3 regions of the Streptomyces sp. JLYT201 genome follow, and region 2 is predicted to be linked to each of the others. Evidence: riboswitches for the same ligand, from Rfam matches in the RefSeq annotation. Region 2 holds a riboswitch; each other region holds the start of a gene.

Region 1 (3,267 bases), 1.1 Mb from region 2:
CATCGCCGTCCTGTGGACGTAACCGCCCGCTGCCCACGTTTTCGGCCCTCTCCGTAGAAGAGCGACACCTCTACGGAGAGGGCCGAAAACGTGTCGCCCTCCTACGGAGACGGGTCAGGCGGGCCGGACCACGCTGTGGATCGGCATGTAGTAGATCGACTCGACGCGTACGTTCGCGCCCGGCTTGGGGGCGTGGATCATCTTGCCGTTGCCTATGTAGATCCCTACGTGGCTGATGTCGTCGTAGAAGAAGACCAGGTCACCGCGTTTGGCGCTGGACGTGGACACCGTCGTGCCGACCTTCACCTGGTCCCAGGTGGTGCGGGGCAGCGAGATTCCGGCGGTCTTCCACGCGGCCTGCGTGAGCCCGGAGCAGTCGTAGGAGCCGGGGCCCGTGGCGCCCCATACGTAGGGCTTGCCGATCTGCTTCTCGGCGAAGCCGATCACCTTCTCGGCCTTCGCGGCGTACCCGCCGTCCGTGTTCCCGGAACCCGAACCCGAACCAGAACCGGAACCCGAACCGGAATCAGAGTCGGATCCCGTGCCCGATCCCGAGCCGGTGCCGGTGCCGGTGCCGGTGCCGGACCCGGTGTCGGCGCCCGACCCGGCTCCCGTCCCCGAGCCGCCGCCGGAGCCCTGCTCCCGCTCCTTCCGGGCCTCCTCGGCCTTCCGCTTGCGCTCCTCCTCCGCCTGCTCGCGCGCCAGCTCGGCGGCCTTGCGCCGAGCCGCCTCCTCCTTCCGCTTCTCGATCGCGGCGAGCCGCGCCTTCTCCTCGGCGGTCAGCTTCGACAGGAGGGTGCGGGCCTCGCCGAGCTTGCTCTGGACGGTCCGCTTGCTCGCCTTCAGCTCGTCACGGGAGTCACTGAGCGTCTTCAGGCTCTTCGCGGCCTTCGCGCGCTGCTTGGTGGCCGCCACCTGCTGGGTCTGGTAGTCGTCGACGGCCTTCTTCTGGCGGTGGGTGAGCCGGTCCGCGAGGTGGTTCTGGTCGAAGAAGCCCTTCGGGTCGTCGGCGAGCATCAGGGCGGCGGTCTCGGAGACGGCGCCGGTGCGGTACTGGGCGGCCGCGAAGGAGCCGAGCTGCCGACGGGCCTCGTTCAGGTCGTCCGTGCGCTCGGCGACGTCGTCCAGGAGCTTGTCGACGTGCTTGCGCTGCTTGTCGGTGCGTTCCTTGGCCGAGTTGTACTTCTGGGTGGCCACGCCCGCCTGGTGGTAGAGGTCGTCGACCTTCTTCTGCACCTCTTCGAGACTCGGTTCGGCGGGCCTGGTGGGCTTCGCGGGGGCGGACGGTGCCGCGTTCGCGCTCTGTGACAAGAGCGCTACGGAGGTCAGCGCGGCCGTCGTGATGCCGAGTGCGGGGGCGCTGCGTGCCAGGGGGGAGCGGGTGCGCGGCTTGCGGTGCGACGCCAAGGGAGGCGACTCCTTCCGTGGACCGCCTACCGGGTTAGCTGTCGGGTTCGGGCGGTTCGGAAGGGCTGCCCTACCGGCCCGTGCGAGGCGCAGCGGGACGGATTCACCCCAGGATCATGGTGGGTCCCCGGCTCCGGACACGTCGGGATCGGCGCGCGTCGGACTCGGCGGAGGCCGCGCGGCCCGGCGTGGTTCGCCGGTTTGGGGGGACGTGCGGCCCGCGGAGCACGCTAGCCAACTCCTGTGGCGCGGGGGAAGATTGATGTTCGATATGCCCGATACGTTTTCGTGACTTTCCGCACCCCCGTGCCCTCCCCGGCGCCGCCGCGACGCGGCTCACCTGCGGCGTGGCCCGGCGTGACCGTCCGGTGGCACCCCGTGGACGGCGCCGGGCGGCCGCGGTGGTGGCCGGAACCCGGGGTGGTTTGTCAGTGGGGCCGCCTAGACTCGGGAGGCGATGAGCAGCCTCTTTGACGACAGCTTCCTGGCGGACCTCAAGCCCTCGCAGGGCGCTGAGGAGGAGCCCCCGCCGCCGCCCGAGGACAGCGCTCCGGAGCCGATTCCGGACGACCTGTTCGACGGGAAGTTCGACGCGCCCGCACCCCGGGACGGGTACTACCGGGACGGCGCCCCCCGTCCGGCCCTCGACCCGGCGGCGCTCCTCGACGGGCTGAACGAGAATCAGCGCGCGGCCGTCGTGCACGCGGGATCCCCCCTGCTCATCGTCGCGGGCGCGGGCTCCGGCAAGACCCGCGTACTGACCCACCGCATCGCGTACCTGCTCGCCGAGCGCGGGGTGCACCCCGGCCAGATCCTCGCGATCACGTTCACGAACAAGGCCGCGGGCGAGATGAAGGAGCGCGTCGAGCAGCTCGTCGGCCCGCGCGCGGGCGCGATGTGGGTGTCGACGTTCCACAGCGCGTGCGTGCGCATCCTGCGCCGCGAGTACAAGAAGCTGGGCTTCACGTCCTCGTTCTCGATCTACGACGCCGCGGACTCCAAGCGCCTGATGGCCCTGGTCTGCCGGGACCTGGACCTGGATCCGAAGAAGTTCCCGCCGAAGTCCTTCAGCGCCAAGATCTCGAACCTGAAGAACGAGCTGATCGACGAGGAGGACTTCGCCGCCCAGGCCGCCGACGGCTTCGAGAAGACCCTCGCCCAGGCGTACGCGATGTACCAGTCGCGCCTCCGCGAGGCCAACGCCCTGGACTTCGACGACCTGATCATGACGACGGTGCACCTCCTGCGCGCCTTCCCGGACGTCGCCGAGCACTACCGCCGCCGCTTCCGGCACGTCATGGTCGACGAGTACCAGGACACGAACCACGCGCAGTACGCGCTGGTGCGCGAGCTGGTCGGCCCCGCTCCGGCGGAGGGCGAGGAAGGCGAGGCGCCCGGCGAGCTGTGCGTGGTCGGTGACGCCGACCAGTCCATCTACGCCTTCCGCGGCGCCACGATCCGCAACATCCTCCAGTTCGAGGAGGACTACGCGGACGCCACCACGATCCTCCTGGAGCAGAACTACCGCTCCACGCAGACGATCCTCAGCGCCGCCAACGCGGTCATCGAGCGCAACGAGAGCCGCCGCCCCAAGAACCTGTGGACGAACGCGGGCGCGGGCGCCGGCATCACCGGCTACGTCGCCGACACCGAGCACGACGAGGCGCAGTTCGTCGCCGACGAGATCGACCGCCTCACGGACGCGGGCGACGCGAAGGCCGGCGACGTGGCGATCTTCTACCGGACGAACGCGCAGTCGCGTGTCTTCGAAGAGATCTTCATCCGCGTCGGCCTGCCCTACAAGGTCGTCGGCGGCGTCCGCTTCTACGAGCGCAAGGAAGTCCGCGACGTCCTGGCCTA
Region 2 (3,267 bases):
CGCGCGCACCTTGCCGGACCGCACCAGTTCGTCGAGGGCGGTGATGAACTCCTCGACGGGCACGGACGGGTCGTCGTAGTGCGTGTAGTACAGGTCGATGTAGTCGGTGCCGAGGCGGCGCAGCGACTCCTCGGCGGCGGCCTTGATGGTGCTCGCGGACAGGCCCTTGTACTCGGGCAGCGCGCCGACCTTGGTGGCGACCACGACGTCGTCGCGGTTGCCGCGCTCGGCCATCCACCGCCCGAGGACGGTCTCGGACTCGCCGCCCTTGTTGCCGGGCACCCAGAACGTGTAGGCGTCCGCGGTGTCTATGAAGTTGCCGCCCGCGGCGGCGTAGGCGTCGAGGACGGCGAAGGACTGGTCCTGGTCAGCGGTCCAGCCGAAGACGTTGCCGCCGAGGGCGAGCGGGAAGACTTCGAGGTCGGACGATCCCAGAGGGCGAAGAGTGGTCATACCGGCGCCAACACCCTTGCGAAGTCGGGAATTCCGGCGGCGGACGGCGGATTCCAGACAATGGATTCCAGCATGTGGAACCCGGCCGGGGAGGCCCAACCCGGCCGGGGAGGCCCGCGCAACGGGGAACCGGCGGCCCTGGCGTCGGGGGGTCGTCGCCAGGGCCGCCGGAGTCTGAGGGCCCTTCGCGGTCAGCGGCCGGCGGCCAAGCGGTCGGCGCTCAGCCGTCAGCTGGCCGCGGGCGGGATCAGGGCGTCAGGCCCTTGCCGCGCAGCCAGGACAGCGGGTCGATGGCCGCGCCGCCCGTCCTGACCTCCAGGTGGAGGTGGACCCCGGTGACGTTGCCCGTGCCGCCCATGCGGCCGATGACGTCGCCGGTGCTGACCTTCTGGCCCACGCTGACGGAGAGCGAGGACTGGTGGCAGTACCAGATCTCGGTGCCGTCATCGAGCTTCAGGACCGTGCGGTAGCCGTACGCGCGCGCCCAGCCGGCCTCCGTGATGGTGCCGGAGTGGACGGCCTTGAGGGGGGTGCCGCTGGCTCCCGCGAAGTCGAGGCCGGTGTGGCTGCCGGAGGACCACATGGAGCCGGAGTCACCGAAGTGCGAGGTCAGCACGTACGAGGAGACGGGGAGCGTGAAGCTCTTGGCGAGCTTCGCGAGGCGCTCGGCCTCGCGCTTCTTGCGGGCCGCCTCCGCCTTCTTCCGCTTCTCCTCCGCGGCCTTCGCCTTGGCCTCGGCCGCCGCCTTGCCCTGCTGGGCCGTGGCGGTCGCGGCGGCCCTGGCCACGGCCGCGTCCTGGGCCTGCCTGCGCTGCGCGTCGTCCGCCTGGCGGTGCTGGTTCTCGGCCTGCTGGAGGATGCGGGCCCGCAGGGCCTCCCCCGCGTCCGTGGTGCCCCGCTCGGCGTCGGCGCCGGTGACGCCCGCGGAGCTGAGCGGCGCCGCGGCCGCGGCGGTGGCCGGTGCGGCGGTGTCGTCGCCGTCGACCAGGGCGCCGACGCCGGGCAGCGAGTCCGCGACGGACGCGAGGTCCGGCAGGGCGATGGAGACGGGCGGCTTGCCGCCCTGCGCGGTGGCGATGCCGCCCGCGCCGACGGCGGCGATGACGCCGACGCCGAGGACGGTGGAGCTGCGGGCGAGGCCGCCGCCGCCCTTCTTGTGGATGCGGTGCTTGCCGCGCACGGGGCGGACGGTCTCCGCGGTGGGGTTCCACTCCTCCCAGGAGGCCGGGGGCTCCTGGGCGGCGTAACCGGCGTACCCGGCGGGCGCGGAGGCCTCGGCGTGGTCGGCGTGCCCGGTGTGTCCCCCGGGTCCTTCGCCGCCGTCGGCGCCCTCGATGAGACCGCCGTGGGGTATGCAGAGCGCTTCTGGGGCAGGCCGGTTGGACGCCACGGGGGCGCACTCCTTTCCTTCCTTCTCGCCTACCGGGTTAGCTGACGGGTTCGGAGCAGGAAGGTCTCCTACGGCCGCTGCTCGTGCACGGCGGATACGGGTCCGCGTGCGCGAGAGGCGTCCGATTCACCCCAAGATGGTGGTTCCCCGGCTCCCTTGCGGGATTAGGCGCGTGCGCGCGGAGCCGCCGGGTGTGACGGCTGGGACGACCGCGCTGCGTTATCGAACGTTAATAGACAGCGGGGCGGTATTCCAAGCTGTTCGAGTTGATCGTTAACGCTTACGCCACAAACACAACGGGACATCAAGGTTGGGAATAGGGCGAGTTGAGCGCGCGTCATGACGCTGCGCAGCGAAATCGATCTTCACTCGCGGATGACGGGTCGTCAGTTGCAGTGCGCTGGGACTCCGTTCAGTCACGCGGCGTGACGGGTCGTCGTACGGCGAGGAGCGCCATGTCGTCGGTGGCGCCGCCGCCGGTGTGGTCCAGGACCTCGGCGACGAGCGTGGACAGGAGCGCGTCGGGGGCGTCCGCGCCCGAGAAGACGCGGCCGCCGAGCCGGGCCGCGGGGTCGTAGAAGGCGCCCCGCGCGTCCCGGGCCTCGCTGAGCCCGTCGGTGTGGAGCAGCAGCGTGGATCCGGGCGGGAAGTCGGTCTCGTCCGCGCGGTCGGGCCAGGCGCCGAGGTCGCCCATGCCGAGCGGCAGCGCGGGTTCGGCGGGCGAGAGCACGCGCAGGTGCCCGTCGGCGCGCAGCAGCAGCGGCTCGGGGTGGCCGCGGTTGACCAGGCGCACGCTGCCGCCGCCGTGCGGGATCTCCGCGAGGACCGCCGTGGTGAACCCTTCGAAGGCGTCGAGCCCGTCGCGCCGCGTGCCCTCGCGCGCCAGGGCGCGTTCCAGGCGCTGCGCCACGGCTTCCAGGGTGGCCTCCTGCTCGGCCGCCTCGCGGAAGGCGCCGATGACGACGGCGACGGCGGCCACCGCGCCCATGCCCTTGCCGCGTACGTCGCCGACGATCAGCCGGACGCCGTGCGGGGTGTCCTGCACCGCGTACAGGTCGCCGCCGATGAAGGCGTCGGCCTGCGCGGCCTCGTACCGGGCGGCGACGTCCAGGCCGCCGATGCGCGGGTCCGGCTGCGGCAGGACGGCCCGCTGCGCGGCCTCGGCGATGGAGCGGGCGGAGGCGAGGCGGGCGTCGCCGCGGCGGACGACGCGGTTGATCACGACGGCGAGGGCACCGACGGTCAGCATGGTGACGAACGAGGTGACGACCTCCACGTCCACGCCCGAGTGGTTGTCGATGCGCAGGGCGAGCACGGCGGCGCAGGACACGGCGGCCGTCGCCACGGTGGTGCCGAGCGAGAAGAACGGGGCCGCGATCAGGGGCGCGGCGGCGAACAGCGGGGACGCGGTGAACTGGGGCGGC
Region 3 (3,267 bases), 2.3 Mb from region 2:
GACCTCCGCTTTAATGCCCGCGAAACGCGTCGCGCGACGCGTTGAAGACGCCGGTGCGACGACTCCATGGACGCTGCCAGGACGGACTCTATTGCAGATGGCCGCATTTTCCGATGGGGCACCGGAATCCATGGATATCTTTTGGCCAAAGGTGTGCGCGGCGGCACGCTTACCGGTCGTGGACGCTTAGGGCCCGAGCCGTGCCCCGATGCCGAAAGCCCCGGCTCGGTGAGCCGGGGCTTTCGGGACGTGCGCGGGCGCGGGGCGCTCGCGCCGTCGATGCGTCAGACGGCCACGCCGTGGGAGCGCAGGTAGGCGATCGGATCGATGTCCGAGCCGTACTCGGCGCCGGTGCGGGCCTCGAAGTGCAGGTGCGGCCCGGAGGAGTTGCCGGTGGAGCCGGAGAGGCCGATCTGCTGACCGGGGGTGACGGCCTGGCCGACGGTGACGCTGAGGGACGACATGTGGCCGTACTGGGTGTACGTGCCGTCGTTCATCTTGATCACGACGTTGTTGCCGTAGGCGCCGCCCCAGCCCGCCTCGACGACGGTGCCCGCGCCGACCGCCTGCACCGAGGTGCCGGACGCGGCGTGGAAGTCGATGCCGGTGTGGCTGCCGGAGGACCACATGCCGCCGCCGGCCTTGTAGGAGGTGGAGACGTAGGAGCCGGCGACCGGGGCCACGTAGGCGTTCAGGCGCTTGCGCTCGGCGTCACGGGCGGCGCGCTCGCGGGCCCGCTCCTTGGCCTCCTTCGCCGCCTTGGCCTCGGCCTCCTTCTCGGCCTTCTCCTTCGCGGCGGCCTCGGCCTTGCGCTTCTGCTCGGCGGCCTTCTGCCGCGCCGCCTCTTCCGCCTTCTTCTGGGCGGCGGCGTCGTTGGCGGCCTGCTTCTGGGCGGCGGCCTGGGCGTCGATCTCGTCGGCCAGCGTGTCGTTGATGGCGATGGCCTGCGTGAGGCCGGTGCTCGCGTGGTCCGCGGAGCCGTCGGCGGCGAGGGCCGGAGCGGCCAGGCCCGAGATGACACCGGTGGTGGTGAGGGCGGCGACGCCCGCGGCGCTGGCGGTGGTGCGCGTGATGCGGCTCGGACGGCGGTGCTTGCCGGTCGGGCGGATGAGCGCCATGAAGCGGCTGGTCCTTTCCTTCCTTCTCGCCTACCGGGTTAGCTGACGGGTTCGGAGCAGGAAGGTCTCCTACGGACTCCTCGCCTCGCGGCAAGGGGACCGATTCACCCCAGGGACGTGTGGGTCCCCGGCTCCCCTGGCTCGCGCCGTACGGGGACTCGGCGATGACTGTGCGGTGCCGCGGGCGCGGCGTACTGCGTGACGTACAGCCGCACTGACGCTAAACGTCTCATCTTTCAATCGACAAACGGATCCCGCCTTTTGTAGCGCACGCCACACGGCAGACACCCAACCTCCATGTCAATTCGGACATATGGCGGCATGCCGGGACCCCGGAGGCTTCCTGCGCCTCCGGGGTCCCTTGGGTTACGCGGCGTTCATTCCGGTTTGCCCCTTGCGGCCCGGTGGGGCCGCTTCACGGCGTGTGTGCCGCAATCAGCCGGTGACAACCGTCACTTCGCCGATGCCGAGGGCCCTGACGGGCTCCTCGATCTGTGCGGCGTCACCGACGAGCACCGTCACCAGACGGTCACTCGGGAACGCGCTCACGACGGCCGCGGTGGCCTCCACCGTGCCCGTCCCGGCCAACTGCCGGTACAGGGTCGCCTGGAAGTCGTCCGGCAGTTCCTGCTCCACCTGGTCGGCGAGCGTCGCGGCGACGGCGGCGGCCGTCTCGTACTTCAGCGGGGCCACGCCCACCAGGTTCTGCACGGCGACGTCGCGCTCGGCGTCCGTGAGGCCCTCGGCGGCGAGGGTGCGCAGGACCTTCCACAGGTCGTCGAGCGCCGGGCCCGTGTTCGGCGTGTCCACGGAGCCGCTGATGGCCAGCATGGCGACGCCCGGGGCGCCCTCCGGGGACCGCGGGGCCGCGGAGCGCAGCACCTGGCTGAAGGCGCGCACGCCGTACGTGTACCCCTTCTCCTCGCGCAGGACGCGGTCCAGGCGCGAGGTGAGGGTGCCGCCCAGGCAGTACGTCCCGAGGACCTGCGCCGGCCAGACGATGTCGTGCCGGTCCGCGCCCACGCGGCCGATGAGGAGCTGCGTCTGGACGGCGCCGGGGCGGTCCACGATGACGACGCGGCCGGTGTCGTCGGCGGTCACCTGGGACATCACGTGCGGCTCCGCCGACCCGCCCGTCCAGGCGCCGAGGGTGTCGGCGAGGACGGCGTCGAGGTCCGTGCCCGTGAGGTCGCCGACCACGACGGCGGTGGCCGTGGCGGGGCGCACGTGCTTCTCGTAGAAGGCGCGTACGGCCGCGGAGTCGATGGCGGTGACCGTCTCCTCGGTGCCCTGGCGCGGGCGCGACATGCGCGAGGTGGCCGGGAAGAGCTGCTTGGCCAGCTCCTTGGCGGCGCGGCGCGCGGGGTTGGCGGTCTCGTGCGGGATCTCGTCCAGGCGGTTGCGGACGAGGCGCTCGATCTCGCCGTCCTCGAAGGCGGGCGCGCGCAGCGCGTCGGCCAGCAGGCCCAGGCCCTTCGCCAGGCGGGAGACGGGCACTTCGAGGGAGAGCCGGACGCCGGGGTGGTCGGCGTGCGCGTCCAGCGTGGCGCCGCAGCGGTCCAGCTCGGCGGCGAACTCCTCGGCGGAGTGCTTGTCGGTGCCTTCGGAGAACGCCCGCGCCATGATCGTGGACACGCCGTCCAGGCCCTGCGGCTCGGCGTCCAGGGGCGCGTCGAGGTGGACCTCGACGGCGACGAGCTGCTGGCCGGGGCGGTGGCAGCGCAGCACCGTCAGGCCATTGGCCAGGGCGCCGCGCTCGGGGGCCGGGAAGGCCCAGGGCTTGGCCGTGCCCGCCTGGGGCTGCGGGTGGAACTGCATCTTCACAGACGTCTCAGCCTCGCTCACTTCGCCGCCTCCTCTTCCTGCTGGGTCTCGGCGGCTTCCTGCTGGGTCTCGGCGGCCGTGCCGTCCGCGCCGTCGGCGTCCTCCGCGGCGGCCACCGGCTCGTACACCAGGACCGCGCGGTTGTCGGGGCGCAGGCGCGCCTTGGCGACCTCCTGGACCTCGGCCGCGGTGATGTCGAGGACGCGCTGGACCGCGGTGAGGGCGAGCTGCGGGTCACCGAAGAGCACGGCGAACCGGCACAGCTCGTCCGCGCGGCCCGCGACCGTGCCGAGACGGTCGAGCCACTCGCGCTCCAACTGGGCCT

Evidence for each region. A riboswitch is a leader RNA that binds a small molecule or an ion and turns the genes downstream of it on or off. The one in region 2 is predicted to bind cyclic di-AMP.
Region 1: it holds a riboswitch for cyclic di-AMP, as region 2 does, so the genes downstream of both, AC5WAM_RS16440 (C40 family peptidase) here and AC5WAM_RS21840 (M23 family metallopeptidase) in region 2, are expected to answer to the same signal.
Region 3: it holds a riboswitch for cyclic di-AMP, as region 2 does, so the genes downstream of both, AC5WAM_RS11490 (M23 family metallopeptidase) here and AC5WAM_RS21840 (M23 family metallopeptidase) in region 2, are expected to answer to the same signal.

The regions. Positions count from the first base shown of each region.
Region 1 covers NZ_CM182551.1:4,081,237-4,084,503, reverse strand. The annotation lists gene AC5WAM_RS16445 (hypothetical protein) at 1-22, shown strand, start outside; gene AC5WAM_RS16440 (C40 family peptidase) at 115-1,407, opposite strand; cyclic di-AMP (ydaO/yuaA leader) riboswitch at 1,416-1,571, opposite strand; gene pcrA (DNA helicase PcrA) at 1,865-3,267, shown strand, end outside.
Region 2 covers NZ_CM182551.1:5,228,907-5,232,173, reverse strand. The annotation lists gene AC5WAM_RS21845 (aldo/keto reductase) at 1-453, opposite strand, end outside; gene AC5WAM_RS21840 (M23 family metallopeptidase) at 701-1,843, opposite strand; cyclic di-AMP (ydaO/yuaA leader) riboswitch at 1,856-2,024, opposite strand; gene AC5WAM_RS21835 (PP2C family protein-serine/threonine phosphatase) at 2,256-3,267, opposite strand, start outside.
Region 3 covers NZ_CM182551.1:2,919,833-2,923,099, forward strand. The annotation lists gene AC5WAM_RS11490 (M23 family metallopeptidase) at 285-1,118, opposite strand; cyclic di-AMP (ydaO/yuaA leader) riboswitch at 1,132-1,292, opposite strand; gene AC5WAM_RS11495 (M16 family metallopeptidase) at 1,554-2,936, opposite strand; gene AC5WAM_RS11500 (M16 family metallopeptidase) at 2,960-3,267, opposite strand, start outside.